2 regions of the Kurthia sp. Dielmo genome follow, and region 2 is predicted to be linked to the other one. Evidence: riboswitches for the same ligand, from Rfam matches in the RefSeq annotation. Region 2 holds a riboswitch; the other holds the start of a gene.
What was found. A riboswitch is a leader RNA that binds a small molecule or an ion and turns the genes downstream of it on or off. The one in region 2 is predicted to bind FMN.
Positions count from the first base shown of each region.

Region 1: linked by a shared signal. The riboswitch ahead of KTHG_RS03685 (ECF transporter S component) and the one ahead of ribE (riboflavin synthase) in region 2 are both predicted to bind FMN.

Region 1 is NZ_HE578956.1:667,968-683,763, forward strand. It holds gene deoB (phosphopentomutase) at 1-134, shown strand, start outside; gene KTHG_RS03610 (pyrimidine-nucleoside phosphorylase) at 170-1,474, shown strand; gene KTHG_RS03615 (amidohydrolase) at 1,591-2,727, shown strand; gene KTHG_RS03620 (hypothetical protein) at 2,924-3,286, opposite strand; gene lysA (diaminopimelate decarboxylase) at 3,596-4,903, shown strand; gene KTHG_RS03630 (GNAT family N-acetyltransferase) at 5,003-5,374, shown strand; gene KTHG_RS03635 (DUF309 domain-containing protein) at 5,418-5,909, opposite strand; gene KTHG_RS03640 (segregation/condensation protein A) at 5,967-6,743, shown strand; gene scpB (SMC-Scp complex subunit ScpB) at 6,715-7,305, shown strand; gene KTHG_RS03650 (pseudouridine synthase) at 7,383-8,117, shown strand; gene resA (thiol-disulfide oxidoreductase ResA) at 8,214-8,741, shown strand; gene resB (cytochrome c biogenesis protein ResB) at 8,753-10,333, shown strand; gene ccsB (c-type cytochrome biogenesis protein CcsB) at 10,323-11,507, shown strand; gene KTHG_RS03670 (response regulator transcription factor) at 11,575-12,294, shown strand; gene KTHG_RS03675 (ATP-binding protein) at 12,284-14,074, shown strand; gene KTHG_RS22105 (GNAT family N-acetyltransferase) at 14,175-14,333, opposite strand; FMN riboswitch at 14,571-14,704, shown strand; gene KTHG_RS03685 (ECF transporter S component) at 14,880-15,464, shown strand; gene KTHG_RS03690 (hypothetical protein) at 15,519-15,737, shown strand.
Region 2 is NZ_HE578958.1:146,378-162,173, forward strand. It holds gene KTHG_RS09320 (class I adenylate-forming enzyme family protein) at 1-267, opposite strand, end outside; gene KTHG_RS09325 (GNAT family N-acetyltransferase) at 374-877, shown strand; gene KTHG_RS09330 (lamin tail domain-containing metallophosphoesterase family protein) at 916-4,776, opposite strand; gene KTHG_RS09335 (LURP-one-related/scramblase family protein) at 4,929-5,417, opposite strand; gene KTHG_RS09340 (RNA 2'-phosphotransferase) at 5,442-5,987, opposite strand; gene KTHG_RS09345 (hypothetical protein) at 6,002-6,385, opposite strand; gene KTHG_RS09350 (hypothetical protein) at 6,767-7,054, opposite strand; gene KTHG_RS09355 (FusB/FusC family EF-G-binding protein) at 7,081-7,713, opposite strand; gene KTHG_RS09360 (hypothetical protein) at 7,886-8,257, opposite strand; gene ribH (6,7-dimethyl-8-ribityllumazine synthase) at 8,616-9,083, opposite strand; gene ribB (3,4-dihydroxy-2-butanone-4-phosphate synthase) at 9,076-9,696, opposite strand; gene ribE (riboflavin synthase) at 9,708-10,337, opposite strand; FMN riboswitch at 10,502-10,617, opposite strand; FMN riboswitch at 10,732-10,847, opposite strand; gene KTHG_RS09380 (hypothetical protein) at 11,140-11,343, shown strand; gene KTHG_RS21625 (methyl-accepting chemotaxis protein) at 11,772-12,107, shown strand; gene KTHG_RS21630 (methyl-accepting chemotaxis protein) at 12,135-12,539, shown strand; gene KTHG_RS09395 (MFS transporter) at 12,637-14,049, opposite strand; gene KTHG_RS09400 (acyl-CoA dehydrogenase family protein) at 14,162-15,328, opposite strand; gene KTHG_RS09405 (acyl-CoA dehydrogenase family protein) at 15,347-15,796, opposite strand, start outside.

The DNA.
Region 1 (15,796 bases), on a different contig from region 2:
CAAAACGCTTCGTTAATGGCGGAAAAGCATTACCAAAAATGAATACTTTCGCGTCACTTGGCGCAACGGTAGCGGATAACTTCGACGTCTCGCTACCACAGTACGGTGACAGTTTCTTAAATGACCTAAACTAACTTGATTTTAACTTGATGAAATGAGGGATTATACGATGCGCATGGTAGATATTATTGAAAAGAAACGCGACGGACATGAATTAACAACAGAAGAAATTCGCTTCTTTATTGAAGGTTATACAAATGGTACAATTCCAGATTATCAAGTGAGTAGCTTAGCAATGGCCATTTACTTCCAAGATATGTCGGACCGCGAACGTGCTGATTTAACAATGGCAATGGTTGAATCAGGTGACCAAATTGATTTGTCTGCCATTGATGGTGTAAAAGTTGATAAGCACTCGACAGGTGGTGTGGGCGATACAACAACGCTTGTACTTGGCCCATTAGTAGCGGCTACAGGTGTTCCGGTAGCGAAGATGAGTGGTCGTGGCCTAGGTCATACAGGTGGTACAATCGATAAGTTAGAAGCAATTGAAGGCTTCCATGTGGAATTAACGACAGAGCAGTTTGCGAAACAAGTAAATGACATTAAAGTAGCTGTTATCGGACAATCAGGTAATTTAACACCGGCTGATAAAAAACTGTATGCATTACGTGACGTAACAGGCACTGTTTCAAGTATTCCGTTAATCGCGAGCTCAATTATGAGTAAAAAAATTGCTGCTGGTTCTGACGCAATCGTGTTAGACGTTAAAACAGGTGACGGTGCGTTTATGAAAACGAAGGAAGACTCGATTAAATTAGCGAAAGCGATGGTGAAAATCGGGAATGCAGTCGGTCGTAAAACAATGGCCATCATTTCAGATATGGACCAGCCACTTGGCGCAGCAATCGGTAATGCGCTTGAAGTAAAAGAGGCGATTGAAACATTACAAGGCAATGGCCCAGAGGACTTAACAGAGCTATGCTTAACACTTGGCTCTCAAATGGTTGTTGTAGCAGGGCATGCCACAACGCTTGAAGAAGCACGTGAACAGCTAAAAGAAGTGATTGCAAACGGTAAGGCGCTAGACGTGTTTAAGCAATTTGTTAAGGCACAAGGCGGCAATCCTGCAGTAGCAGATGATCCATCACTATTACCACAGGCGAAATACAAAGTAGAAGTTCCAGCAAAACAAGCAGGCTTCATCGGTCATATTGTGGCGGATGAAATCGGGACAGCGGCGATGCTACTTGGTGCAGGACGTGCAACAAAAGAATCTGAAATCGATTTAGCTGTTGGGTTAATGCTACACAAAAAAGTGGGTGACGCCGTAGAAGAGGGCGACTCACTTGTAACAATCTACGCGAACCGCGAAGATGTACAAGAAGTTATCGAAAAAATCTATGCGAATATTTCAATTGTCGATACCAAACCAGCCATTCCAGCATTAATTGAAGAAGTGATTACCGAGTAATCGGCAAAAAAGCGCTAGGACATGTTCCTGGCGCTTTTTTTGATTACTTGAATATTGACAAGCATGTCGTTCGAGCATACGATGAAACACAAGAAGATAGAAAGAAGGAACAAATGATGGATTTACAACAAAAATTAGTGGCATATCGTCGAGAGCTACATGAGCATCCAGAGTTGTCATTTCATGAGTACGAAACGACAAAGCGTTTAACAAATTGGCTAACAGAAGCGGGCATTGACATTATTGATTTTGGTTTAGAAACGGGCGTCGTTGCAGAAATTAAAGGGGCACAAGCGGGGCCGTTAATCGCCTTACGTGCTGACATTGATGCATTACCGATTACGGAGCAATCTGGCGTAACATTCACATCAAAAAATGAGGGCATCATGCATGCATGTGGACATGATTTTCACGCGACATCGATTCTTGGGGCTGCACTCTTATTAAAAGAGCGTGTAGCTGAGTTAAAAGGTACGGTGCGCATTATTTTCCAACCAGCAGAAGAAGTAGCGCAGGGCGCAGATTACGTAGTGAAAAAAGGTGTACTACAAAATGTTGCCGCGATTTTTGGTATGCATAATAAACCGGAATTACCAGTAGGTACGATTGGTGTAAAATCAGGTTCATTAATGGCGAGTGTGGACCGTTTTGAATTAGATATAGTAGGCATTGGTGGTCATGCGGGTATTCCAAATGACACCATTGACCCCATCGTCATTGCTTCGCAAATTGTTGCTGGCTTCCAATCAATTGTGAGCCGTAACTTAAGTCCATTTAGTAATACCGTTGTATCGGTCACAAAATTCCAAGCCGGTAATACGTGGAATGTCATTCCGGAAAAAGCTGAATTAGAAGGAACGGTACGCTCATTCCAAGAAGTAGACCGTGAAACAACGGGTAAACGTATGCGCGCGCTTGCAGAAGGCATTGCCGCAAGTTACGGTGCGAAAGCGGATTTCCGGTGGTTCCCGTACTTACCAGTTGTAGATAATGCCGTGCGCTTTGAAACAGTTGCACGTGAGGCGGCAGAAGCGATTGGCTATGCAGCAGTAGAAGCCATTCCAAATCCTGCGGGCGAAGATTTTGCCTTTTATCAACAAACGATTCCAGGCTTTTTCGTCTGGATGGGCGTCGATGGACCACACGGCTGGCATCATCCCGCATTCCGTTTAACAGAAGATGCTTTAAGCGTTGCGGCTAATTATTTCTCAGAGCTTGCAGTACGTGTATTAGCGCAGTGGCAAGAAGCATAATCTTTTCAGCATGTTCACGAGTGAACATGCTTTTTTGTTGTGAAAAATTAAAACTCGTCAAAAGCCGAGAAAGCGTCTTTTCGATACGACATATTTTTGAATATGTGCCAGCACTACGTCGATAGGCCTGGATATTGCGTAATCATTTGCTTGAATAGCGAGTAGACGCAAATAAATACGATAAAGCTGGCGATAGTTAATATAATTTAGCACGCAGTATTGACAAAAACGGCTCAAAAACATCCGCTAGAGGTCGATTTTCACCCCGTTTCACGTTGTTTGGGGCTTTTTTTGACCAGAAATCAACGAATGAATTTACAAAATGGCGCATTTTAGCGCGTGTAAAATAAATGACAGAGAGCAAGCTAGTTGCACGAGTTCGTCGCTTAAAACAACCCGGTAGAGCATCGGAAACGACCTTTTTTAACCCATTTTGCATGAAAACAGGCTTTTTTATAAGCGCAAAAATAATAATGATATGCGCAAAAATAGTGAATAAAAATTTTGCTTGACTGCTTTCTGCAAGATAATTAATAGCGCAAGCTTTTTTATTATGCATATCGGCATTGTTTGGCACTTATTTTTAACTATGTCGTAGCCAAAAGACGCTTCCTGAGCTTATCAAGTATTTCTGATAAAGGATTTTCAATGAAGCATATGTGTAAGGAAAGGGTGAATTTTTTTCACTTGCTAGCAAAGGACGTTTTAAAAATACGCACTAATAGAAGAAACGACCAATTTTCTTTCATTTATACAGTGTTCTACATAAAAATTCGAAAAAATTAGAATTACGCCTTTTTTTATGTTAAAGTTCTGAGTATAATAATTTTTACGAATATTTCAACAATGTGGTTAGGGGAGAATGAATATGCATTTATATGGAACACAAACCGTAACATCAGAAGGTCATTTAGCGATTGGTGGCGTCGATACGGTTGAATTAGCAAAAGAATACGGCACACCAGCATTCATTTACGATATTGCGCTTTTCCGCGAGCGTGCACGAGGTTTTGTGGAGACATTTAAAAAAGAAAACGTCAAAGCGCAAGTTGCCTATGCATCAAAAGCTTTTTCAGCTGTAGCTATTTACCAAGTAGCACAACAGGAAGGCTTATCTGTCGATGTCGTATCAGGCGGTGAATTATTCACAGCGCTAAAAGCAGGCTTCCCAACAGAAAAGATTCATTTCCATGGCAATAATAAAAGTGTTGAAGAATTAACGTATGCGCTTGATTCAAAAATCGGCTGTATCGTGATTGATAACTTTTATGAAATTGAGCTATTAAAACAATTAACACGCGAGCGCCAACAAAAAATGGCAGTCTTAATTCGTGTGACACCAGGTGTCGAGGCACATACACACGATTTCATCACAACAGGACAAGCCGATTCGAAATTTGGCTTTGATTTATCAAATGGTCAAGCAGATGAAGCATTCAAAGCATTATACGAAGATGAGTATTTACAATTAAAAGGCATGCACTGTCATATCGGCTCACAAATTTTTGAAACAGAAGCATTTAGCTTAGCAGCGGAAAAGGTTGTGGATAAAATGGCTGAATGGAAGCAACAATACGCGTTCGAAGCGACGGTATTAAATTTAGGAGGCGGCTTTGGTATCCGTTATACAGCAGAAGATGCACCGCTTGAACCAGCCGTTTACGTGGATGATATGATTAAAGCCGTGAAAAAAGAAGCGGAGGCCTTTGGTATTGAGCTACCAGAAATTTGGATTGAGCCAGGCCGTTCACTAGTCGGTGATGCGGGCACGACACTTTACACAGTAGGCTCTCATAAAACGGTGCCAGATGTACGTGAATACATCGCGGTTGATGGTGGTATGAGTGATAATATTCGTCCAGCACTTTATGAGGCAAAATATGAGGGTGCGATTGCGAATAATATGAATGCCGCATTAACGACAAATTATACAGTAGCAGGTAAATTATGTGAATCGGGCGATAAAATTATTGAAGATATTAAGTTACCAGAAGTACAAACAGGTGATATTTTGGCGACTTTCTGTACAGGAGCTTATGGCTATTCAATGGCTTCAAACTACAATCGCGTAGGACGTCCGGCAGTTGTGTTCGTCGAAAATGGCAACCATCAGCTTGCAGTGAAACGTGAAAGCTATGAGGATATGGCTCAATTAGATATTGAATTAAAATGGTAGTGGTTTCCTAATTTTTGGAAAAAATGTTGCGTCGTTCGATTTTTTCGTGTAGGATAGTCAAAGTGAAGTTTGAGGCGAAAAAAGAAGAGGGATAAAAACATGTTATATCGTTATAAAAAAGCATTCGAAAAAATAGCGATGGGGCTACTTTCTTTCATGCCAGAAGAGAAAAATCTCAAGGTATTGCAGCAAACGATTCGTATATATGAAAACGAAGATGACTGGCAGCTTTACTTATGGAAATGCGAGGAAGATTATATCGGCTTAGTAGGCGTTGAGAAACAACCAGAGCACTGGGTTGTGCGCCACATTACAGTTGATCCGTCTCACCGCGGGGAAGGGATTGGGCGCCAAATGCTTGAAGCCGTAGCGGCAGAGGAAGCATGTGGCGAGTTAGTTCCTTGTCAAATTGTTCAGCGTTATTATGATAATGTTGCGACAAAAATTGCAAAAGAGAATGCCCATCTTTAACAACATAGAAAAAGAGGTCTCCGACTAGTGGAGGCCTCTTTTTTTAGTGCGGGTGCTTCGCAGCTAAACGCTTAGCGCGCTGTAAAATCACGTCGTCACGATTGCGGAGCTTATGCTTATCACGAATGAAGTCTTCCGATAAGTCAGGAAGTGGCGCTGCGGCAACTTGTGCTTGTAATTTCGCATCTACAATAGAAATTGCAAAGGGCTTAAATGGCGCCTGCTGCTGTACTTGCTGCTCGATATGTGTCAGCTGCGCTAACAGCGTCGCCATATCAATGCCAGTGTAATAGCTGCTTGTCGGATGGAGGCGAAGATGGCGTGATGCTTTAGCAAGAATCGTCTGTGCACCGCGGTAATTGCCCCGTCGCCAGTGATACATGCCAGTGGCCAGTTGGATAAAGCCGACAAGTTCATGATCGCGCACACCTGGCGCCACCTCTTTCCAGTGCTCTTCTAACACTTCATGACATTCAAAATAATCACGATTACGATTGAAATAACTTAAAAATAACACGAAAGAACGTTTGTACATTTTGCTTCCTTTCCTCTATACTTTAGATTGAATCTATTTTTTGTCAGGATGATGTGTATGTCTTACGAGGTAAAACTGGACGCTTTTGAAGGTCCTCTGGATTTATTATTACATTTAATTCACCGCTTGGAAATTGATATATATGATATACCAATGAAACAGATTACTGCTCAGTATATGGAGCATTTACGAGCGATGCAAGTACTAGAGCTAAATGAGGCGAGCGAATACTTAGTGATGGCCGCAACATTGCTTGAAATCAAAAGTAAAATGCTACTACCGATTCATGAAGGAGAGCTTGATGATATCGAGCTAGATGTCGATGAAGTCGATCCACGTGATGAATTAGTTGCCCGCTTAGTCGAATACCGTAAATTTAAAGAGGCGGCGTTCCAGTTAAAAGAACGCGAGGAAGAGCGCGTGCAAATGTATACGCGTCCGCCAACTGATTTGTCGCAATATATGGAGGAAGAGCAGTTACAGCTTGAGCTATCGGTCAATGTCTATGATATGGTAGCAGCCTTCCAAAAAATGCTGAAGCGAAAAAAAATGCGTGCACCACTCGCAACGCGTGTCGCAAAACAAGGGTTAACCGTAAAACAACAAATGCGTACCGTTATCGATGCATTGCGTACGATGCAGGGGCGCGCAGAATTTCATGAGCTTTTTCCATCGGATGACCGCGAAACGCTTGTTGTGACGTTTTTATCGCTATTAGAATTAATGAAGCGTCAAATCGTTTCGGTAGAGCAACAACAAAACTTTGAGCAATTATTTGTTCAATTACGAGAGGAAGACATCGACGATGAACAATTTGACAACATTGATGAGTAAAATAGAAAGCTTATTGTTCGTTATTGGTGAGGATGGGCTGACATTACATCAGCTTGCCCAGTTAACAGATAGTGAGCCGACGGAACTACAAGAGGCATTAAGTGAATTAAAAGCACGCTATGATCACGACGAAGCGCGTGGCATTATGTTAAAAGAACTTGCAGGTACGTATCAGCTCATTTCAAAACCGGCGAACGCAGAGGTAATTGAGAAGCTTGTGGAAAACCCACCGGCACAGAGTCTATCCCAGGCGGCACTTGAGGTATTAGCAATTGTGGCGTATAAGCAGCCGATTACACGTGTAGAGATTGAAGATTTACGCGGCGTAAAATGTGAGCGTCCACTGCATACATTGAATCAAAAGCTATTAATTCAAGAAGTGGGCCGCGTAGAAGGAACAGGTCGTGCCATTTTATACGGCACAACGACTGAGTTTTTAAACTATTTTGGCTTAAATCGTATTGAAGATTTACCACCGCTTGAAGTGGAAGAATTTGATATAGAAGAAGAGCAAGACTTATTTATGTCAAAATTCCAAGAAGCTTTTGCGCAAACAAAATAGCTTTTTTATGAAAAGTCTTGTAAAGTAGTACAAGCAATACAATACCGTCGGGAGACGATTGAGAGGATTTTTTAATAATGGAACGTTTACAAAAAGTAATTGCGCATGCAGGTATCGCATCGCGCCGTAAAGCAGAACAATTAATTTTAGATGGTCAAGTGAAGGTCAACGGTAAAGTTGTCCGCGAGCTAGGCACGAAAGTAACACCAACTGACCGAGTTGAAGTTGATAATGTGAAAATTGAACAAGAAGACAAAGTATACTTCTTATTATATAAACCACGTAATACAATCTCAGCTGTAACAGATGACCGTGGTCGTGATACAGTTGTTGATTTATTCAAACAAGTGAATGAACGTATTTTCCCAGTAGGACGTCTTGATTTCGATACGACTGGCGCGCTTATTTTAACAAATGATGGCGAATTCGCTAATGTGTTAACACATCCAAAATACAATGTGGAAAAAACATATATCGCGACAATCAATGGTTTAATTAAACGTGAAGAGATTCGTAAATTAGAGCGTGGTGTGATGCTAGAAGACGGGAAAACAGCACCGGCTAAAGTACGCGTGATTTCATCAGATGCGAAAAAAGGAAAATCAATCGTGTCATTAACTATTCATGAAGGCCGTAACCGTCAAGTACGTCGTATGTTCGAGGCAGTCGGCTACCGCGTGAGCAAGTTAAAACGTGAACAATTTGGCTTCCTAACAACATATGGCTTAAACGCTGGTGACTGGCGTGAATTAACACCGCATGAAGTAAAACAACTTCGTGCACTTGCGCAAACAGGTAAAATCGGTAAATAATAAAACGAGCGGATAAAGTCGAAATGTCGATTTTATCCGCTTTTCTTCATTTTTTGTACATAATTGAACGTTATGATAGTCAGGGAGGGATAGAGGATGAAGAAAAAGCGTGCATGGGTACGTGGCAGCATCATCGCGATTTTAGTGGTGGCCATTATTTATACGGTCTATAGTGCGGCAACAAAAGAGGAGCGTGCAGTACTACAAGTCGGCGATACGGCGCCGAATTTTACACTACAAGATGTTGATGGGAAGCAGCATACATTGACAGATTATAAAGGCCAAGGTGTTGTACTTAATTTCTGGGGTACGTGGTGTGAGCCCTGTAAAAAGGAAATGCCGGTATTTGATAAACAATACCAAACGTTTAAAGATAAAGGCGTCAACCTACTGGCTATTAATGTTGCGGAGTCAGACTATGCAGTGAAAACATTTATGAAGCAATACGGGATGACGTTTCCGGTAGCGATTGATACGTCAAAAAGTGTGTTGCGGGCGTATAATATCGACCCGCTTCCAACGACGATGCTTATTGATGAACATGGGAAAATCGTTAAAATTATTACCGGTGAAATGACCGATGAAGAGATTAAAAATAATATGAAGAGGATTCAGCCGAACTAGAGGTGGAAGACATGAAGTGTGATTGTGGGCATACGAATCCGCACGGCGCACAGCTTTGTGAGCGTTGCGGCAAGCCCTTAACGACAGAGCTTGATATGCGCTATGACGGCGCAGTAATTCGTTCAAAAACGAAAAAGAAAACGCTCATTGATAAAATATGGGCGCTCTTTGCCAATGTGAAATTTGGGGTGCTGTTAATTGTGTTGACATTGATTGCGGCGTCACTCGGTACCATTTTGCCGCAAGTATTGTTTGTCGATACTTCAACGTTTGCATCTCCAAAAGAAGCCTATACCCAAACATATGGTGTCTTTGGGACGATTTATTATACGATTGGCTTTGCGGACTTATACAATTCCTGGTGGTTCCAAACGCTCGTGTTAGCGCTTGCGGCATCGATTGTCATTGCAAGTATTGACCGTGGGGTGCCATTATTTAAAGCATTGTTTAATCAGCGTGTTACAAAGCACGATAACTTTTTAAAACGCCAGCGCTTTACGCTAAAGGTACCACGTGAACAACTAACGCTAGAAGAAGCGGCCCGCGTATTAACAACGAAGCGCTACCGCGTTCGATTAGAGGATAACGCGCTATTAGCCGAAAAAGGCCGTTTTGCACGTTTCGGCCCGTATATTAATCATGTCGGGCTACTGATCTTTTTAAGCGGTGTCATGCTTCGCCTCGTACCAGGCTTTTATGTCGATGAGGAGCTATGGGTACGCGAAGGAGATACGACGGCGATACCAGGTGCCGCGGGGTATTTCGTGGAAAATAAAGCGTTTATATTAGAAACGTATGACGGTGAACGTGTTGAAAATGCCGTGAATTCCGTTGCGAAAAAATACGAAACGAAGGCGGTCATTTATAAAGGGGATACGCTTGCGGGTGATACTGCAAATCTTCAGGAGTTAAAGCAGGCATCCATTCAGGTCAATCATCCAGCGAAGTTTGATGGCTATGCGCTGTATCAAATGGATTATCGCCTCGATGAATTAAAAACGATGACCTTTCAATTAACGGAAAAAAAATCAGGTAAATCTCTTGGCGACGTAACGATTGATTTAGCCAATCCGCAGCAGCGCTATGCATTAAAAAATGGCGCACGTGTCGAACTTGCGGGCTATTACCCAGACTTTGATGGCTTTGATGCAGATGGTGCCCCACAAACCAAATCGCCAAATCCAAATAACCCGGCCTTTTTATTTAACATGTATACAGCCGAAACAAAGCAAGGTGAAACGAGCTTTGTGCAAATTCAAAAGACGAGCGAGCCTTTAGGGGAAACGGCGTATAAAATGGTCTTTAAATCAGCAGATACGCGGGATATTACAGGTCTTAAAGTACGTAAGGATGTGACCATGCCCATTTTAATTGTTGGGGGGATCATCTTTATGCTGGGCGTTATCATTGGCTCTTATATGAGTCATCGTCGCATTTGGATAAAGCAGACACCAGAAGCCTATTTACTCGCAGCGCATGCGAATAAAGCAGGTTATGCATTTAAAAAAGAGCTTGCCGATATAACTGAAAAATTAGCGCTGCCTTCATTTGATGACAAGCGCGAAAAGGAAGGCGATAACGATGCTTCTTAGTATTAGTAGTACATTATTATTCACAGCGTTTATTTGTTATTTAGTCGCAACATTGTTGTTTGGCGGTGCTGTTCATGGGAAGAAAGAGCAGGAGAAGCGTTCTCATTTGCGCTTTTCAAAAGCCGCCATTGTTGTAAGTATCATTGGCTTTACCGCAAATGTTGGCTATTTTGTGACGCGCTGGCTTTATACAGGGCATGCCCCTGTTAGTAATATGTTTGAATTTACGACGGCTTTTGGCATGTGTGTCGTCGGGGCCTTTTTAATTTTATATGCGTTGTACCGCGTGCCATCGCTTGGATTAATTGCCTTACCGGTTGCGATTATTATTATCGCCTATGCAAGTATGTTTCCGCGCGAGGTAGCACCGCTTATTCCGGCACTGAAAAGCTACTGGCTAACGATTCATGTGTTAACGACCGTGATTGGTGAAGCCATATTAGCGATTAGCGCCTTTAGTGGTCTGATTTATTTACTAAAGGTGATTGATGTATCCAAACGTTCGATGGAGCGCTTTTGGCTAGAATTTATCTTGTATACGCTCGTTGTGGTGATCGGCTTTGTGGCGATTACAAGCTATTTCAATGCGACAGGATACGAGGCAAGCTATACATATGTTGATAAGGAGGGCGAAAGTGCTGCGATTACGTATCATACGCCAGCGCTTATTGGCATGCATCAATACGACGCACAAACAACAGAGGCATTCGAGCCACTTGTTGAAGTACCAGCATGGATTAATGCGAAAAAATTAACGACGGTCATTTGGTCATTGCTTGCTGGGACCGTTCTATATGGTGCGCTACGCATACTTTTACGCAAACGACTCGCTGCGGTATTGCAGCCGTTCGTTCAAAAAACGACATTACCCCTACTTGATGAAATAAGTTATCGCTCAGTATTAATCGGTTTTCCGGTCTTTACACTCGGCGCATTAATTTTTGCGATGATTTGGGCACAGGAAGCCTGGAGTCGTATGTGGGGATGGGACCCGAAAGAAGTATGGGCGCTCATTACGTGGCTCTATTATGCCGCCTTTTTACATGTACGCCTATCGCGTGGTTGGGAAGGGAAACGCTCAGCTTGGCTAGCGGTTTTAGGCTTTGCGATTATTATGTTTAACTTAATTGCGGTTAACTTAATTATTGCAGGGCTGCATTCCTATGCCGAGTAGATGATTTTCTTTTCATTTTGAAAGGGTAATTGTACAATAGAAGTAACGCAATCTAGGAGGGATCAGCTTGGAAGAGCAAATTAGAATTTTAGTCGTGGACGATGAGGATAGAATCCGTCGTTTATTGAAAATGTATTTAGAACGAGAAGGATATGAGGTGGACGAAGGTGAAAACGGTGTGCAAGCTGTTGAAATGGCTTCAGCCCGTGATTATCATGCCATCGTGTTAGATATTATGATGCCAGAAATGAATGGCTTAGAGGCGTGTGCCGCAATCCGCGAAACACAAACAACGCCAATCGTTTTACTGACAGCTAAAGGGGAAGAAGCAAACCGTGTCGAAGGCTTTGAAACAGGCGCTGACGATTACATTGTGAAACCATTTAGCCCACGTGAAGTCGTGTTACGTATTAAAGCGATTTTACGCCGTTCTGCTACAACATCGCCAATTTCAACAACGGCTTCATCAAAAGATTTAGTCGTTTTTAAACATTTAACTATCGACCATGATGCGCACCGCGTGACAGCAGATGGTACCGAAGTAAACTTAACACCGAAAGAGTATGAGCTACTATACTTCTTAGCGAAAGCACCGGACAAGGTATTTGATCGTGAGCAACTGTTAAAAGAAGTATGGCATTATGATTTCTTCGGCGATCTTCGTACAGTAGATACGCATGTGAAACGTTTACGTGAGAAATTAAATCGCGTATCTGAAAGTGCAGCGAAGATGATTGTTACAGTATGGGGCGTTGGCTATAAATTTGAGGTTGTAGATGAAGATTAACGTTTGGAATAGTATTGTCGGGAAGCTATGGGGAACCATATTGCTTCTCGTTTCATTTGTACTGTTTGTTTTTACAGTACTGATGCTTGAATTTCTAAACAACTACCATACACAGCAAGCTGAAAAAAACTTAAAGCAAGAGGCGGCCGTCGTCGCGCGTATTATGGACGACCACCACTATTCCGTAAAAGAAACAAAAAGTATTTTATCGGATATTATTAGTGACGAAACGAATGCACTCGTTGCTGAAAAACAAGGTGATGTCGTCATTTCACTACAGTCTGGTGAAAATCGACAAGCCATTCGAGATGAAATTACACAGTCGGCGAAGTTAAATAAGGCATTTACATCAAAGACACCGGTTATTAAAGAAATGATGCTGCCATCGTCGACTGAAAAAAATAAAAAAGAATCGTATATTGTGATGGCGTATCCAATTGAAACGACATCGGCTGAGCATGGCGTCATTTATATTTATCAAAGTCCAGATGCCATTCACCGTACGACCGAGCAGACGACAAAAATTGTTTTCTTAGCAGCAGCGATTGCGCTCGTTTTGACGACGCTATTTACGTTCTTCCTATCATCGCGTATTACACGTCCGCTACGAAAAATGCGTGAAGCGGCGTTTGATTTAGCGAAGGGGAAATTTGATACGAAGGTGCCCGTTTTTCAAAACGATGAGATTGGGCAGCTTGGCACAGCCTTTAACCAAATGGGTCGTCAGCTAAAACATCATGTTGAAGTCATTAATCAGGAGAAAGAACAACTCTCAAGCATTTTGACATCAATGACCGATGCGGTAATTACGTTTAATAAGGACCGTACTGTGTTATTAAGCAATCCACCAGCGGAGCTATTGCTACAAGATTGGTTCCTAAATAAAGGCAGCGATAGTGAAAAGCCACTACCAATTGAAATCTATCATATGCTTGACCATGTGCTTGAACTTGAGGAGCAGTTAGAAGAGGAGCTTGAAATTGATAGCGTGTATTACATCATTTCGATTAGTCCTCTTTATAGTGCGAGCAATAAGGTACGTGGCGCGGTAGCGGTCATTCGTGATCAAACAGAAGAGCATCGCCTTGAAAAACTGCGCTCCGATTTTATTGCCAATGTATCGCATGAGCTACGAACACCGATTTCGATGTTACAAGGCTATGCAGAGGCAATCGTTGATGACATCGTGCAAGATGAGCAAGAGCAAAAGGAAATCATCCGTATTATTTACGATGAATCACAGCGCATGGGCCGTCTTGTAAATGATTTACTGGACTTAGCACGTATGGAATCAGGGAATATTACATTATATGAAGATGTTTTCCCAATCAATCCAACCTTTGAGCGTATTACGCAAAAATTTGTGCAGCGTGGTCGTGAAAAAAATATTGATGTATCGTTTGAATCTGCGTTTACGAATGAGGCGACGCTACTTGTCGACCAAGACCGCATTGAGCAGGTGCTGACGAATTTAATCGATAATGCTATTCGCCACACGCCAAATGGTGGGCATGTGAAGGTGCTTGTTGACCAACAAGTGAATTTTGCGCGTATTCGCGTGCAAGATGACGGGGCAGGAATTCCAAAAGAGGACTTACCGTATGTTTTTGAGCGCTTTTATAAGGCGGATAAAGCACGTACACGCGGCAAGGCGGGCACAGGACTTGGGCTTGCCATTGCGCGTAATATTGTCGAAGCACATAAAGGTCGTATTTTAGTTGAAAGTACGGTCGATGTAGGCACGACATTTATATTCTATTTACCATTAGAACAAATATAAAAACACGAGTAGCGACAAAATCGCTACCCGTGTTTTTTTATAATTTTTTTTAAAATGCTCAGAGCCAGTCTGTGGGAAATGTCGCCGTACATACACTTCCTTAAAGCCGAGCCAGCGCTTCCGCTTCTATTAAAAGCGTTTCACCATATCCTTTTTTGCGGTAATGTTCATCAACGATTAAATAATCAATTAGCATCCACTGACCGAAAATCTCGCCCGCAAGCCCGGCAATGAGCTGTTCGTTGTCGCAAATCGTAATTGTAAAGTCACGCTGCGTGCCTCGGTCGAGATAGCATCATTATGTGCGCAGTTTTTGGTGAATGTTCTCGCACATCGTGTCATTTCTTTTGATTGAAATAAACGGGTTTATTCAATTACCTCGCGCAAGGTATACCCGAAAGTTTAAGTCTTAAAAAAATTATCTCGAATTTAAAGTAGTTGCACTTTACAAATTCCAAGTTGTTATGTATGATAAAAGTGTAAAAATAATAATATGATTCATCTTCGGGGCAGGGTGTAATTCCCGACCGGCGGTAAATAAACAGTATTGTTTAAAGCCCGCGAGCCGTAAAACGCTGATTCAGTGAGACTCTGGAGCCGACAGTATAGTCTGGATGGGAGAAGGTGAAGGTACAGCACTTAAACGAGCAATTTTGCTCATTAGGTCGCTTATTTGACGATGCCTTATTCTCCCTTATGTTGCGACTGCACATAAGGGTTTTCTTTTATAAATGGCAACTACAAGTAAGTAAGCTGCATCTTTCCTTTTTGTGAAGTGAATCGCACAGAAGGAGTGCTTTGACAAATGAAAAACACGAAATTACAAAAGATGACAGCCGTTGGGATGCTGTCAGCAATCGCAGCATTACTCATGCTGTTCCAATTCCCACTACCACCGTTTCCAGCCTTTTTGCAAATTGATTTTAGTGACGTGCCAGCATTGCTTGCAACCGTTACATTAGGACCCGTAGCCGGTATTGGCGTTGCGTTCTTTAAAAATGTCATCAATTGGTTTATGCAAGGAAGCCCAACAGGTGTACCAGTCGGACATATCGCAAACTTTGTAACAACGTTATTATTCATCATGCCAGTGTACTTCATCCAACGTCGTATGAAATCGAGAAAGGGCTTAACATTCGGTTTAGTGACAGGAACAGTAACAATGGCAGTAGGCATGAGCTTACTAAATTACTTCGTATTTATGCCGATGTACAACTATTTCCTAAACATGCCTGTTGATACAGGTGCTGTTTTAGTGAAATCAATCGCAATTGGGATTTTACCATTTAATATTTTAAAAGGTGTTATCCTAACGGTTGTTGTCATGGTATTATTTAAAGTGTTACACACATGGATTGAAAAACAACAACGCTTGCACTTAAGTAAATAATCAAAAAGAGAGTCGTTACTACGGCTCTCTTTTTTACATAATGGGGGAATTCGCTTGGTAACCGGTATACGCTATAGTTTACTAGTGGGACTTATTCTTTTTATTGTTGTTGATGTGTTTTTAGAAAAACCGCTTATTACTCAATCGATTGAATGGATCGTCTTTGTTGTGCTGCTCTTTTTAGCAGTAGAGGCATGGATAAAGCATTATCGTTTCATTACCATTGCCTTCATGGTGTTAGCGCTAGCACTTTTCTTTTTAAAATTAGTGTAACGAAAAACGAGGCTGGGACAAAACACGTCATTTTCCTTTTTTAGCGTTCGCAACGGAAA
Region 2 (15,796 bases):
TTCATATTTCGTTGAATGGGCACTGACTGGTATGACAATACCTCCAACGCGTTGAATCGCAAAATAACTTATCGCAAATTCAATTGAATTTGGCATTAACAGGACAACAGGATCACGATAGCCGATTTCTAATTCATGTAAACTATGTGCTAAATTTTCTACATAGCCGTTTAATTCGGCATACGTGAGGCGATGCTCCTCGCAGACAATCGCTTCACGCGTCGCAAATTTTCTTGCATTTCGTGCTAAAAGTTCCGAAGTATTCACAAATATCCTCTCCTTTTAAGCCGGTATGCTATTATTTACCCGAATATTCTATTAGTTATTCGATGTATTTCTCTGTATAATGAAGCCAATAAGGGGGTTGTTTAGAATGACTATTCGTTTAGCTACGGTAGGCGATGCACCTGAAATGCTCGCGCTACACCGAAAAATATTAGAAGAGCCATATTATTTTGTCACACGATTAGAGGAATTTAATCGTTCACTTGAGCAACAAATTTTGTGGATTGAAGATAAACAAACAAATGAACGAGAAGTTATTTTTGTCGCAGAAGAAAATGAAAAAGTGGTCGGCTGGTTGTATTTCCAATCACCACGCCGCGTACTACTCCAACATACCGGCACCTTTTTTATGATGGTTGATGAAGACTATCGCCAACAAGGAATCGGTTCAAAACTATTAAAGCAATTACTCAAATGGGCAAGAGAAAATCCATTAATTGAAAAAGTTTCACTTAGTGTATTTTCAATCAATGAACCAGCTATTGAACTGTATAAAAAAGCTGGCTTTGTCGTAGAAGGTCGTAAAGTAAAAGAGTTCAAAATTGACGATGATCAGTATATTGATGATATTTTGATGTATAAATTTGTCTAAAAAAAGGAGGCCTCGCTTGAAGCGAGAAACCTCCTTTTTTATTTCTTCTTATTTCCATTATGTTTGCCATTATCTTTAGGTGTTGTAAATGTCCATAATGGGGAGCGTGTTGTGCCTTCAAATTCATCCCGTACAACCGCATACCAACTGTAAGTAGACTTCATTTCCAACTTATCCCATAAAACATTTGCTGTTTCACCACTTTTAACATCATCTACATGCCCAATTGAGTCATTCGTATACACTTCTACAGATATTGCATCTGTTGATACTTCTTTTTCTTTCGGTGCAATGTCTGCATCTATCACAAATTCATCTTTTGCTGGATATTCTGTTGGGTCATAGAAATTATATTTATCTAAATAAGGTGAGTATGTTTTCATTTGAATTTGATTATTAATAGGATTCATCTGCATAAGGCGCATATATCCTTGTCCACCTTCTGGACCACCTTGATAATCTGCAAGCATTTGATGCACCCGTCTATCGGGTTTTCCATCTCCATCATCGTCTATGGCATCTGTTAACGTTTCTGCATCATGATAATGTCCTGATAATACAGCTAGTACATTTTTATTTGGTTTAACAACCTCTTCAAAAATATCATTTCCAATAGGACTACGCTGTCCAGATACAAGTAAGTATTCGTGGAAGTTTAAAATTGCCTTACGCTCTGGATATTTTGCGAGTATTTTATTCATCCAAGCGATATCTTCCTGTGTGATGCCCCATCCCATATACAGCATGATAAAATCCTGTCCCTTTTCGCTAATTAAATCATAATGCCCTCGATTATCTTTGTAGGATTCACCGTAAGACGCATTATCTTCAAATCGAGCAGCACCGAAATATCGACTATATTCACTATAATCCTCATCTTTATGATTTACATCATGATTCCCTGCTAATACACCATATGGCATATCAGCATCATCTAACGTGTTCATAAATTTATCTGCATTTAACCATTGATAAGGTTCATAAGATTTATCAACTAAATCACCTGTGTGAAACACATAACGTATATTCATAGCTTGACGATTATTCACAATCCATTTCGTCATCGTATCAAAAATTTGTGGATAGCTTTGAGAATAATACTGTGTATCACTCATCCACACAAAGGAATAATCAAATTGATTCGTTGATGCGATTTCATCCTGTACCATTACTTCAAGTTGATGATTTCGAATATATTCGTTCCCTTTTACAGTTGCATTAAGAGGAAAATTTTTCTCGTCATTAGCAATCTTCCATTGTTTTATTTCCCATTTTGATGTTTCATAATTCCATACATAGATTGATACTTTTCGTCCCAGAAGTGATTTCCCTTCCCAGTGAATATCAATTGAATCTTCTGCAGTAATGTTTCTATCCAAATTTACACTAAACCGATGATATGGATACTTTTCTGTGCTTTTCGTTGTTATATATTGTCCATCCGCTTTCGCAAGGGCCTCTACATTTTCAATTGTTTTTTCCTGTGCTGTAGTGATTGTCTCAGGCGGTTCCTTATCTGCATTATGTTCAAACGCCTCTACTCCTTCGTCCGTTGGTTTATATACATAGCCTCGCTTAAAATCTACTCGTAATCTATCTTTTGTTGGATCTGCTACCTCTACACTTAATTTTGCGGATTTTCCTCGTAATTCATGTGATAAATTTTCAGGTGCAAATGGGTGTTCTTCTACTGTGTTAAAATTGGTTTTCTTAGTAGCAACATTTCCTACAGCATCTGTCGCTTTAATAATTAATTGATGTTCTCCACTCTTTAATTTTGCAGAAGATGTATCGTATGGAAGCGTAATTTTTTCTCCATCTAATGTAGCTTCAGGAACTTCTGTACCAATATTAGCATCTTCTATTTCTGCATCAATCGTGATAAGCCCCTTATATAGTTCACCTTCATTTAACGAAGTTGTAATGATAGGCGATGTATTATCTACAAGCACAGTGGCTTTTTCATTGTCTTTATTATTTTTTGCTTCGAATACATGTTCTCCATCTTTTACTGCTGTCGTATCTAAACGGTAAGCTTTCCCACTAAATTGACTTTTTGGAATAGTAAAGTTGAAATCAACATCTGGTTCCATCCCTGAACTATCTCCTACTTTTATTTCTCTTTTTGGATCTGTATACTTCTCATCACGTAAAATCTCACCATCGGGCATAACTAAACGAATATTTTTAACTGTATAATCATCTCGATTTTCACCTGCTTCGCCAAATGGCGATACTTTGTCCCCCGCATGAATTGAAATGGTTGTGGTCTCTCCAAGATTAAAATATGAGGGATCCACTGGTACAGTAATCGTTGCGTATTCATTGATAGTATCATCATAAATACGTAATACTTCTCTACCAATTGTCACTGCATTTTTAAAGTATAAATTTGTTTGATTGACATCTAACGCAAAATAAGCTTGATTAGGCAATACTCGTTCTACTTTAGTTGTTACATCTTGTCCGTCAAATGATAGCGTCGTTGGTTCATTGTCTTTTGAATGAAATGCTTTTAATAGTACTTCCTTTGATAGGAGCGATTGATTTTCAACATTTAATGATAGCCCTTCTTTTTCTTTTGGTAATTGATTTATAATTGTACGTGTAGAAGTTTGTATTGGATTAAACCCATCTGTTGCAGCAATATAGTATTCTACTTTTTCTTTTTGAATTAAATCAACTGCATAAATTGTATGACTAAAATAACCATCTGCACCTCGTTTTAAATTTACAGAATGATAGTTACCATCATTCATCCGATAGTATAAACGTGCCGAGCGTAGTTGTCGCTCATCTCGTATATCAAATTTTAGCTGAATATCCTTCTGATCTGTTACTTCCGTCAATCCTGATATATCTTTTACAACCGGTGCTTTAGTATCTCCTGATAAATCGACTTTTTCAGTCGGAACTTGAAAATCACTTACTTTACCTGGATTTCCTTTCACTGTCTTTGCGCTATGCTTACGCATAACCAAACCTTCTTCTGGATATTGATACTGAATTCCCATATCCTTCGCAACATCATTTATCTCAGTTGGATCTTGTGTATTGTTTGTTAATTTTTCATTATAAGATGCAATAACAATGTCTTCATTTGCATTTGTAGAGATTGTCAATTGACGGTATTCTGAATTCGTCATGCCAGAATGATACACGCGCACTAAATGATTCTCATCCACATTAGAGTCATAATTTTTGTTAAAGTCCGCAAGTTTTTTATGATTATTTTTCCCATTCATAATCCAGTAAATCATCGTTTCACCTGGAGCTAATGGTAAATTACGATTTTCATTCTCATCTCCCCAAAATAAATCAGCTTTTGGCCCCTTTGTTGGATAACGATAATGAATTTTATAATCTTTTAAATCAATTGTTTGGTTTGAATTATTGTACACCTCAATAAATTCATAACCATCTGAACCGTCTACATTTGTTGAGTCAGGTACAACTTCTGTCAATAATAGCGGTGGTAAGTGTTTTGATTCGTATTTGGGTAATTCCACCGTAACATCTTGTGGTACCGTTTCCTCTATGATTTCACCATCTGTTGCTGAAATCATATATGTAAAATTTTCCTGCAATTCATATGGGGCTAGACTTGTATGATACTGCCCTTCCTTTAATTGCATCGGCTTTTCACTCCACGCTTCTGCTCCCTTCTGCGCTTTATATAATAGAGTCATTTTTTGAAGTGGAACATCTCCTTTAAAATCAGCTGTAATTGACAACTCTTTTTTAGCATCCGCAGTTGAAATTGCTTGATGTTTAATCATTAAATTTTTATTTATTTTAGCTTCTGACGCCGTTGCCACTCCGTAGATAGGTGAATAAGGTACGATTGTTGTAGCAAGTAATGTTGCGACAACTATGTTAGACATCCATGTTCTTTTCACATTAAAACACTCCTCTTATACTCAATTGCACTCTAGTATAAAGTTTATTCTTTAATACTTTATTCATTTTTTGTAAATTTTTATTAAAAAATCCATTTTAGAGCACAAAAATAGGAATCATATTATCTATGATTCCCACTTTCTATTTTTCACTATGAGCTTGCAGCTGCTGCTTCAGATGCTTTGACACAATCAATCGCAACAACTAATGAAATTAAAATCGTTTCAAATGCTTCATCGTTAATGGTTATTTCATACTGGTCGCCCCAACTCAACCACTTTTTATGCACATCTCCAATTAACTGGCCGTCGTGGTAGACAGAAAAATCCATGTCCCACCAATCACCGCGCACTTCGATTGCAGCATCTTCAATGGTATAACGACCTTTAAAAAAAGATAGTTCTTTTTTAATTGTTAAAATTTCACGTCCATCAACTTCTACAAAAAACTTCGGTAAAAAGCTAAATACTTTTTTCGTAATATGCGCTACTTCATTACGCTGTTTATCCAAAATCGTAAATGTTTTAGGTATTTGCATAAAGCTCCCTTCAACAAAGTATTGGTCCTGTTGTCCGGAATCGGTTACTGAAAACTTACCACTTAAGCTAAATATTTTTTGTTTCATATAGAGTTGTTTCATAATATAAACGCCTCCTTTCCTACACTATAGCATTATTTCCAAATTTTCAGGCATAATAGCGTCAACAAGCCAAATATCTTCATTTCCAAAATAGAATGGCTCCTTCACTTGCTGTGTATCAATACGAAATAATACAGGAGTTGCTGTACGACGTTCGGCTACAAGACGTGCCGTTTTAATATTTGTTGATAGATGCACATATTGACGTGACATAGGCTTAAGACCTTGTTGTACAATCTGTTCCGCTGCCTCTGGTGTTGTGCCATGATACAAATAACGCGGTGGTATAGCAATTTCTTTTCTAATTTTTTCCTTAAATGAATGCCCATAATACGCACGAATTCGTCCATCTTTTATTTCGTGCCGCTGTTTAGTAGCCTGTTTCATCATATTCTCAATATCTTGAATCGTTACAAAACGCCATTTATCCATTTGATGCAATGCTGCTAATAATTGTTCCAGTGACACCCATCCCCGATCATCTAGAACTAAGTTATATTTTTCTGGCATATGTCTAAGGACGAGCGATAATTCCCGACTCAATTTTTCATAAAAACGAGCTCCACTCATTTATATCCCCCTCACTATTCACTTAAAATAGGATGTATAATTTCTCCTACTTGAATTAAATCTTTCCGTTCAACATGAAAGCGTATAAATTTACAATGATTCTTCATGTGAAAATCTTCTATGTAATAGATATCTCCCTTAAAATTGACAATTTCACAAAAATGTTGTGTACCTATTGAAACATAACGATTAAAACGATACGTTTCTCCATCAGCTGTTACTTTTCCTGATAAAAATAATTTACAACAATATATTTCTCCAATCTCCATAAAACGAAAGTTGCGAAAACTCAATAGCATTGTATGATCAAAGCAAATTTCTTCTGTACATGTTTTTAAGTTTTTCAAAATAATTTTTCGAATGGAGATACCTTCTTCAATAAACTCGATTTTAAACAAACTATCATTCCTTTTTCACTCAAAATTACTTATCCAAACATCCCTATATTATTCATTTTATGTGATTTGTTTGTAAATTAGAATAAGTAATTAGGATTAGGTTATAGTACTAAATAACTTTTTCAATATAGGAATATATTAATAATAAGCCTTTTTATTTAAAAACTTACACTCTCTATTGACAACACTATATTCCCTGTTCCTTTATTCATAATCGTGATTTTTATTTCATATTTTCACGTTTATATAACGGTCTATTTAATTTAGAAATCTAGCATAAGAAAAACCGGAACCGCGTCACAGCACGATTCCGGTTTTTCTTATGCTCAAAGGAGCGGTTGTTGTTACTCGTATCTCAAAGCCTCTTCTTATGTTAATGACTCATAAAACTGCCCAAATAAATGTCACAACGACCCATGCAGCAAAGAAAATACCGCCTAGTATCATTAGCCATTTATAGCGTACATTATAATAAAATCGTAGTGCAAATCGAATACATTCAATTAAAAATAAAAATAATGCACCAAAGAAAATATATTTTGCGGTACTGACATCAATCACAACAGTCTCCTTTGAGATCGCAACCATTGCGATAAAAAGAGTTAAGCAGATAAGCGAGACAAATGTAATTGTCGCACGAATATGCAACCATGTAGTATTTTCTTTCATAAAAACTTCCTACTTTCTGCTATAGACTATACTAAATTACGCGCAACAAAGTCTTCTAGCACCTTATAATCGGTCACATGTGCATTGCATTTTTCAGGATCATCACAAATATAATTACTATAAGATGTGTACCGATCTTCATTTCCTTTTACCGTTGCCGTAAATAAATGAACTGGTCCATGCTGATTACAAATTGCACAAATGCCTTTCGTATAATATTGTGGCTGCGATATACCACGCAACGCTATAAATGTGCCATCTTTTTCAATGACAATATATTGGCGATGTGTTCCTTGATCTGCCCATGATAAGTAACTAATACCGTGCCAATCAATGGTTTCAAGTTTCGGCAATTTTAATTTTTTATCTTTACGAAATAGTTTTTGCAGTCCTTTTTCAGAAATTGCTTTAAATGGAATCGTATAAATTTTTAAGCTCTCAATAAAAAGCTCAGCATCCGTACGATCAGAAATTTGGGTAACAGCACGCAAAATTTCTTCTGTCGCTACAGGGAGTTTTTCTTTTAGTTCAGCAACTGCAATACCTTTTACTGCACTTAGTATTTCCGGGTCTTTTGATAACGATTTCGAGTTTAAAATTTTATTTACTTGTTGCTCAATCAAGCGTACATTAGCTACTGTTAAAATTGGATTTATCATCATTATTCCTCCGTTTGTCTAGGCAATTGGTTTATGGTCCAAAGCCGAACGGAATTGGACCGCATTAGCCCACTTGAGAGCAGGCATGTATTGTACAAGCCATGTCAGATTCCTCCTACACTTTCATTAGCCTCATTATAGCACAAAAAAGAGTGGCCAAAGCCACCCTCCATTAGTCATTTGTCCAGTCATCATCGCTCATAAATGACTCGGCTAAACTTTGTTTTTCTCGTACAAACTCATGAATGGTCCGTAAAAACATATCCATGAGGCGTGGACCTAATATATCATTAAACCACAAGTAGATTTCATAATCATCGGTGCCATATGGCGTCGCATTAATAAAAAACGTTGTATCACGCTCCTTATTATGTACGATGTCGATATCAAACTGTGTAATTTCAAAATGCTCCGCTCGGATACCTAAACTCGTTAAATCAATTTCAACTTCTGTCGACCACGTATCGTACTTGTCCCCGGTTTCTCGGTTCATCAAGCAAACTTCCGTATTCTCTAGTAAATGTTGTAATGAATAATATTCCATATGACTACCTCCAATTCATTTGATATTGTTTTCATTATACATGATGGAAATTTTTTTACATAATAGAACACTTCAATATGTCTCTAGTCTTGTCTTTAGAGCTCTTTCCTTTATTTTCTTTCATATAATAATTCTTCACAGCAAACCTATTACTAGCTTTTATTTTTTATTCGCTTAATAAGTCCTAAGAGATTTTAAAGGAATACAAAGAAGACAAAAACGGACATTCATATTACAATGCCCGTTTTTTTGTGTTTCTTCTATATATATTATATAGTCAATTTTCTAAACTTAGATTATTGCATCCATTCTTTTGACGTATATCTATAATTAGCTATTAAACGTTAAAAGAATTATATTATTTTAATAATGTTGTTAAGTTTGCCATTTCAATTGCAGATATTGCCGCATCATATCCCTTATTACCAGCTTTTGTGCCCGAACGTTCAATTGCTTGTTCAATCGACTCTGTTGTCACAATACCAAAAATAACGGGTATACCAGTTTGTAATCCAACTTGCGCAATACCTTTTGCTGCTTCATTACATACATAATCATAATGTGTTGTAGAGCCACGAATAACCGTACCTAAGCCAATTACTGCATCATACTCGCCTTTTTCTGCTAATTTTTTTGCAATAAACGGCACTTCAAATGCTCCTGGCACCCATACCGTGTCAATATCTTTATCTTCAACACCATGACGTAAAAGCCCGTCCATTGCCCCATCAACTAATTTTGAATTAATAAATTCGTTGAAACGACCAACAACGATTCCGATTTTTAACCCTGTACCTACTAATTGTGCTTCGATTGTTTTACCCATGTGTAACCAGCTCCTTTTGTTGTTTTACATATTCGACTAATTGCTCAATAGAAATTAATGGACAGTTCATCATTCTTGAAATGCGTTCAAGCTCTGGCAGGCGTGCCATATGACCGTCTGCACTCATGATTTCACAAATAATGCCGGCTTCCTTCACACCTGCAAGCTTCGCTAATTCAACGGCTGCTTCAGTATGACCACGGCGTTCTAACACTCCGCCATCTTTTGCAATGAGCGGAAAAATATGGCCAGGACGACGGAAATCTGTTGGCTCATCACTACCAATCATTTTTTCAATTGTTAATGCACGTTCAAATGCACTAATCCCTGTTTCGGTTTCTTTATAATCAATACTTACTGTAAAAGCAGTACCATGATTGTCTGTATTATTCGTAACCATTGGTGTAAGTTTTAGTTTTTGTGCAATCGATGTCGAAATTGGCGTACAAATCAAGCCTTTACCGTATGTAGCCATCGCATTGATTGTATCTGGAGTCACATATTCTGCCAATGCAACAAAATCGCCTTCATTTTCACGATCCTCATCATCAACAACAATAATCATTTTCCCTTTTAGTAATTGTTCAAGTGCCTCATCAATTGTATGTAGCATGTCGTTCCCTCCTAATAGCCATGATGCGCTAAAAAATCGCGTGTTAATGGCTTCTGTTTAGCTGTCAGTTTTTCGACGTATTTTGCAATTACATCATTTTCAACATTAACGATAGCACCTTCTCGCTTTTTGCTAAAAATCGTTTCCGCATAGGTGTGAGGAATAAGTGATACCGTAATTCCGTTTTCACGAACATCAAAAATCGTTAGACTTGTACCATCAATTGTAATCGAGCCCTTTGGAATACAGTAATGTGTCAGTTCAGCATCCATTCGTAAATCAATATAAACGGCATTTGATACTGTACGTTTCTTCGCAATGGTTGCGATACCATCAACATGACCCGAGACAATATGACCACCAAATCGACCATTTGCCTGCATGGCACGTTCTAAGTTAACACCATCACCCGATGCTAGCTTTGCAAGACTTGTTGCATGAAAGGTTTCCGGCATGACATCTGCTGTAAAGGCTATTGATGTGAAAGCTGTCACCGTTAGACATACACCATTGACTGCAATACTATCGCCAATACGCACATCCTCTAACACTTTCTTTGCCGAAATCGTTAATGCTAATGCTTGTTGCTGTCTAGAAATTTTTTGCACGTTCCCAACTTCTTCAATAATTCCTGTAAACATGGCTCATTCTCCTTTCTAAACCAAATAAATTGGTTTTATCGGATAAATGAATAGAGGGGTACTACGAACAAACTTTTGGGCATTTAAAAAAGGAACCTCACGTAATAGCGGGGTTCCTTGATTTATGCGTCGACAAACAAGCGTACAATTGTACACTTTTTCTGCGCATTCTTCTCTCATCCAGACTATACTGTCGGCCCTGGAGTTTCACCAGATCCTGCTCGAAAGCTCGCGGGCTATAACCGCCGATTGGGAATTGCACCCTACCCCGAAGAATTGCTATGTAGTTTTAAAATTAAAAAATCCCGTCTGGTATTCTAACCAAGCGGGGTTTACATTTTACGATGCTCAAATAAACCATAGTGAAACGCTGCTGCGCACCATCGTCATGCATCGATTCCTTCTCTCATCCAGACTATACTGTCGGCTCCGGAATTTCACCGAATCCTGCTCGAAAGCTCGCGGGCTATAACCGCCGATTGGGAATTGCACCCTACCCCGAAGGAAGTTATTCATTTATGGGATTGATTGTAGCACTAATTTTTTCATTTGACTACTAAAAATAAAAATTCAGAAAATTAAGGTCTTGTTTTCAGTGTTAAAAACTTGCTTTTCCCTTTATTATTTAAATCTTTTTGACCTATAAAACAACATATTTTATTTTTGTGAAATACATTTTTTTATTATTTAAATCGCATTTAATTAGCCTTAAGAATCATTTTTAATAAATAAAAATGAGTTTAAAGTTTTACAATAGTGAGATATTTAAGTTTAAAAGACTATCTAGTCAGGAGGAATTTTTATGACATTAAAAAAATATTTAAATATTGGTTCAATTGGAACTATCATTTTAGCTCTTATTTTAGCTATTTTTGGTAGTATCTTTGTAAAAAATAATATAGAAATGCGAAACATATTACTTAATAAAGCAGAAATTGAAGTGCTCGAAACATCGCTAGAATCTGAAAATGAATACTTATCTTCTCAAATACGCTTATATGTGTAAACAGGAAATAAACAATTTAACGATAAGTATGAAAAAGCCCTAGAAGCAAATTTATTTGGTAAAGTTGAAAAAGAACTTAGTAAATTAAATGTACCTACTACAATTACTTCTCAGCTGACAACCATCCAATAAAAATCAAATGAATTAGCGGATATTGAAATTCAAGCTTCTGATTTTCACACGAAAGGTGATCAAAAACAAGCTTCTACATTATTATTTTCAAATGAATACGAGCAAAAATTCACAGAATCGAAGGTTTATTTAAAACCTTTGAAAGTGACTTGGCTAGGTTTATTCAAGAAAAATCTTCAAAGGCTGAAACAACCTCTTTCACTAGCTTAATGATTATGGGTATATTTATTATATATATTCTCTTTATTTTAGGAACATTCATCCTGCTTAGAAATAAAATGAAACCATTATTTAAAATGACAAATCAAGCACAGAAAGTAGCATTATCAATTGAGCAAATTTCACAACAATCTATGATGCAACAAACAAATATCCAACAAAGTGGCACCTCTTTATCGAATGTTACAGCAAGCATTCAGCAAGTAGCGGCAGCAGCGGAAAATGTTTCTACTATATCAACAGATGCACATAAGCAGGCTAAATCTGATCAAAAAGATGTTCAAAATACGGTTTTATATATGCAAGAAATCGAAAAATCAGTAGATGATATGTTTGTATCTATTAAATCCTTGAGTGAGCATTCTACAAATATTGAAACATTCGTTTCAGCCATTACAGATATATCTGATTAAACAAATCTACTTGCACTTAACGCAGCGATTGAGGCAGCACGTGCAGGTGAAGTAGGTAAAGGGTTTGCAGTAGTAGCGGATGAAGTTAGACAATTAGCGGAACAATCGAATGAATCTGCAAATAAAATTACTTCAATTATTGATGCGCTTCAAAAGGAAATGCGCGAAACAGCAACACAAATGGAAAAAGTAACGACACAAGTAAAAAATGGTGTACAAACGGTCAATTTAACGGGTAAGACATTTAATGATATTCAACAAGCAACTTCTATTGTTGCGGAACAAATTAAAAGTGTGGCCTCTATTACAAATCAAATGACAAGCAGCGCCACGCAAATCAATGCCACAATGGAAGAAATCACAGCCGCCGCAAATATGCTGACGCAGCTAGCAAGTAATTTAAACGAAGAAATTTCAAAATTCAACGTATAAATAATAAAAAATAGAACATAAGAAAAAGGCATCGCGCGTTGGCGCGATGCCTTTTTTTGTTCCAAACTGTAAGACAAGTTCTATCCTCTTGGCATTTTTAGCTTTCTGGAATACTTTTCTCTAGTTCTGCGGGAATTGGCGCAACAACTTGCTTCTTTTTTGGTACGACAATTACAAAAGCAACTAACGTCACAATTACAACCGTTAAACAAGTATACAGTAAGTAGCTAAATCCTTGGCTTAAATTTTCAGTTTGCACGAACATGCCTAGTAAAGACGTTGCTAGTAAGGCACCCATACTAACCGCTAATTGCATAACACTCATCGCTACACTAATTTCTTTTGTAGGTAAATTCATTTGAATACCTGTATGGAAAATAGAAATTAATACCCCACTTGAACTCCCCCACACAAGAAAAATAGCGGTGATTATAATCGTTGGTGCTGATACTGTAAAGAATGTTAATACAAAAATCATACTTGCAAAAATACACATTGCCACAATCGCAACAAGCTTAAAATCCTTCAATTTTGCTACAATAAAACCGCTTATTGCTGCGAAAATAAACGATGTAATGCCTCTTTCTGTCATAAAAATACCGGTTTCTGTCGGTGAGAAACCATGAATATTTTGTAAAAACAGTGGTAAGAAATAAATCATTCCTGTTGCCGCAAACATGCATGCCGTACTCGCTAAGATACAAATTGTAAAAATACGATGCTTAAATAAGCGTAATGGAATTAATGGATCTGCACTTTTCTTTTGACGAATAATAAATGCAACTAAACTAACTGCTAATACAACAAGTAGTACAGGCGTAACGGTTGGACTTCCAAAAGATGTTAAGCCCACCAATGATAAAATAGAAACGGATAGAATACTTGCTCCTAGATAATCCATCTTGGCACGTTCTACTTTCGGAATATTTGGCATTAATTTCAAAATAATAATTAAGCCAATAAGGCCTACCGGTGCGATTGAATAAAATACCCAATGCCATGAGAAGTATTGTACAAAAATTCCACCTACTGTAGGCGCAATAATAGCTGTCAGTGCATTTAATGATCCATAGAAGCCTAAAAATTTCGCACGATTTTCGATGTCAAAAATATCGCTGATGACAATTAATGCGACAACAGCCGTCGTGGCACCACCGATTCCTTGAATACCTCTAAAAATCATCAGATGATAGACGTTTGAAACGAGTAGTGGTGTAATCACTTCCGATACTAAAATAATTAAAATACCAATAATTAAAATTTGACGTCGTCCATAAATATCACTCAATTTACCAACAAATGGTGTAACAATTGCAGATACAGCAAGATTAACCGTGAAAATAAGCGCATAAAACTCCGCTCCGCCAATGTCTGTAATAATGCTAGGCAGAGCAATTGAAAACTCCATAGACACCATGAGTCCTAATTCCATACATAAGAAAATTCCAGCGACAAGCAGAGCTTTTTGTTTATAGGACATCGATTCAACTGTACGATTTGTTTTAAACATCGACTTCACCTCGAAATAAAATTTTCAACAAAAAAAGACTTCCATTAGCAAATGTTCTATACATTAACAAATGCTTCAAGAAGTCCCATTCCAAATAGTAACCAACTATCTTTTAAGAAATCAGTAAATTTTCATGTTCTTTGGCTTTAGTTGCTGCATCCCAACCAAGCGCCGAAATGGCTTGGTCATAGTACTGCGCTTGTGTACCTAAGTAATTTTCGTAGAAACGTGAACGCTTCACAAATAAGTGGCAATCAATTTCTTCAGTGAAGCCGATACCACCATGAATTTGAATATTATGCGCGGCAATTTCAACAAAGGCTTGCGTCGCAAAAATACGTGCACTACAAATAGCTTCTACACGATCCTCCGATGTTTTTTCAAGTGCCCAGTTTGCATAATAAGAGAGTGAACGTGCTGTTTCAAGTGACAGCTTCATATCTGCTAGACGATGCTTAATGGCTTGGTAGCGCCCAATTGCTTGCCCAAACTGTTCACGAATACATGCATATTCACTCGCCACTTCAATAATTTTTTCCATCGCACCGACGCAAACGGATGATACAGCCGCATTATACGATAACAAACCTTCTTGAAGGATTCCCCAACCCTCTCCAAGTGGTCCGATTAACGCACTAATTGGCACCGTCACATTATCAAAATAAATACTTGATAGCTGACGTGTTTCATCAAAGCCTTTTTGCGCTGTGATTGTAAGGCCTGGCGTCTCCTTATCTACCACAATAATACTCACTTCACCGTTAACACGTACCGGTACGATAAGGTACTGTGCAAATGCCACATCGGCTACTTGCGTCTTCATACCATTTAGCGTAAATTGTTCTTGCTCAAGTATAGCTTCTAATTGAATGCCTTTTTCTGTATAACTTCTACCAGGCTCTAGCCAGGCAATGGTGAACGCTTTTTCACCACTTGCGACTTCTGATAAATACTGTTGCTTTTGCTCCGTTGTCGCAAACTGATTAATAATTGGCACAGCAAAGGCACTTGTCTCTAAAAAGACACCTGGCATCAATGTGCGGCCAAACTCTTCCATAATTGGCACAAGATCAAGTTTACCTAAACCCATGCCATCATAATCATCTGGAATATTTACCATCATACAGCCAAGCTCATTAACACCTGTAATTGCTTGCTTCACTGCTTCGACATTTCCTGCAATATAATCGCGCGCTACTTTCGTTTGCTCTTGGTCATTAAGATATTTACGTACAAATTTTCGAAATAACTCTTGATCTTCGTTTAATGAAAAATCCATCGACCTTCACCAACCCTTCTAGCGACCGACATCTTTTGGTAAGCCTAAGATGCGCTCCGCAATCGTATTTTTTTGAATCTCGCTCGTACCACCACCGATTGTTTGACCAAATGAATACAAATAATTTTTCTGCCAATAACCCTGGTCTTGTACAGCATCTTCTTCCCACAGCATTCCCGCGTGACCTTGAATTGAAATAGCTTCTGAGAATAATTTTTTCGTCATTTCACTAACAAATAATTTATCCATCGAGCCTTCTACACCCGGATGTCCCACTTTTAGCTGCTTTGTTAAATTGCGATAATAATTTAATAACGAGCCACGTTGATTCATATATAAGTCAAGTAGACGCTTACGTACTTCTGGTTTCGCAATCAATGGTTGGTCATCCTCTGTAACCGTTTGAGCTACATTCACAAGCTCTGCAAATTGCTGTTCAAGTGAAAATACTTGAGCACCAATACCTGT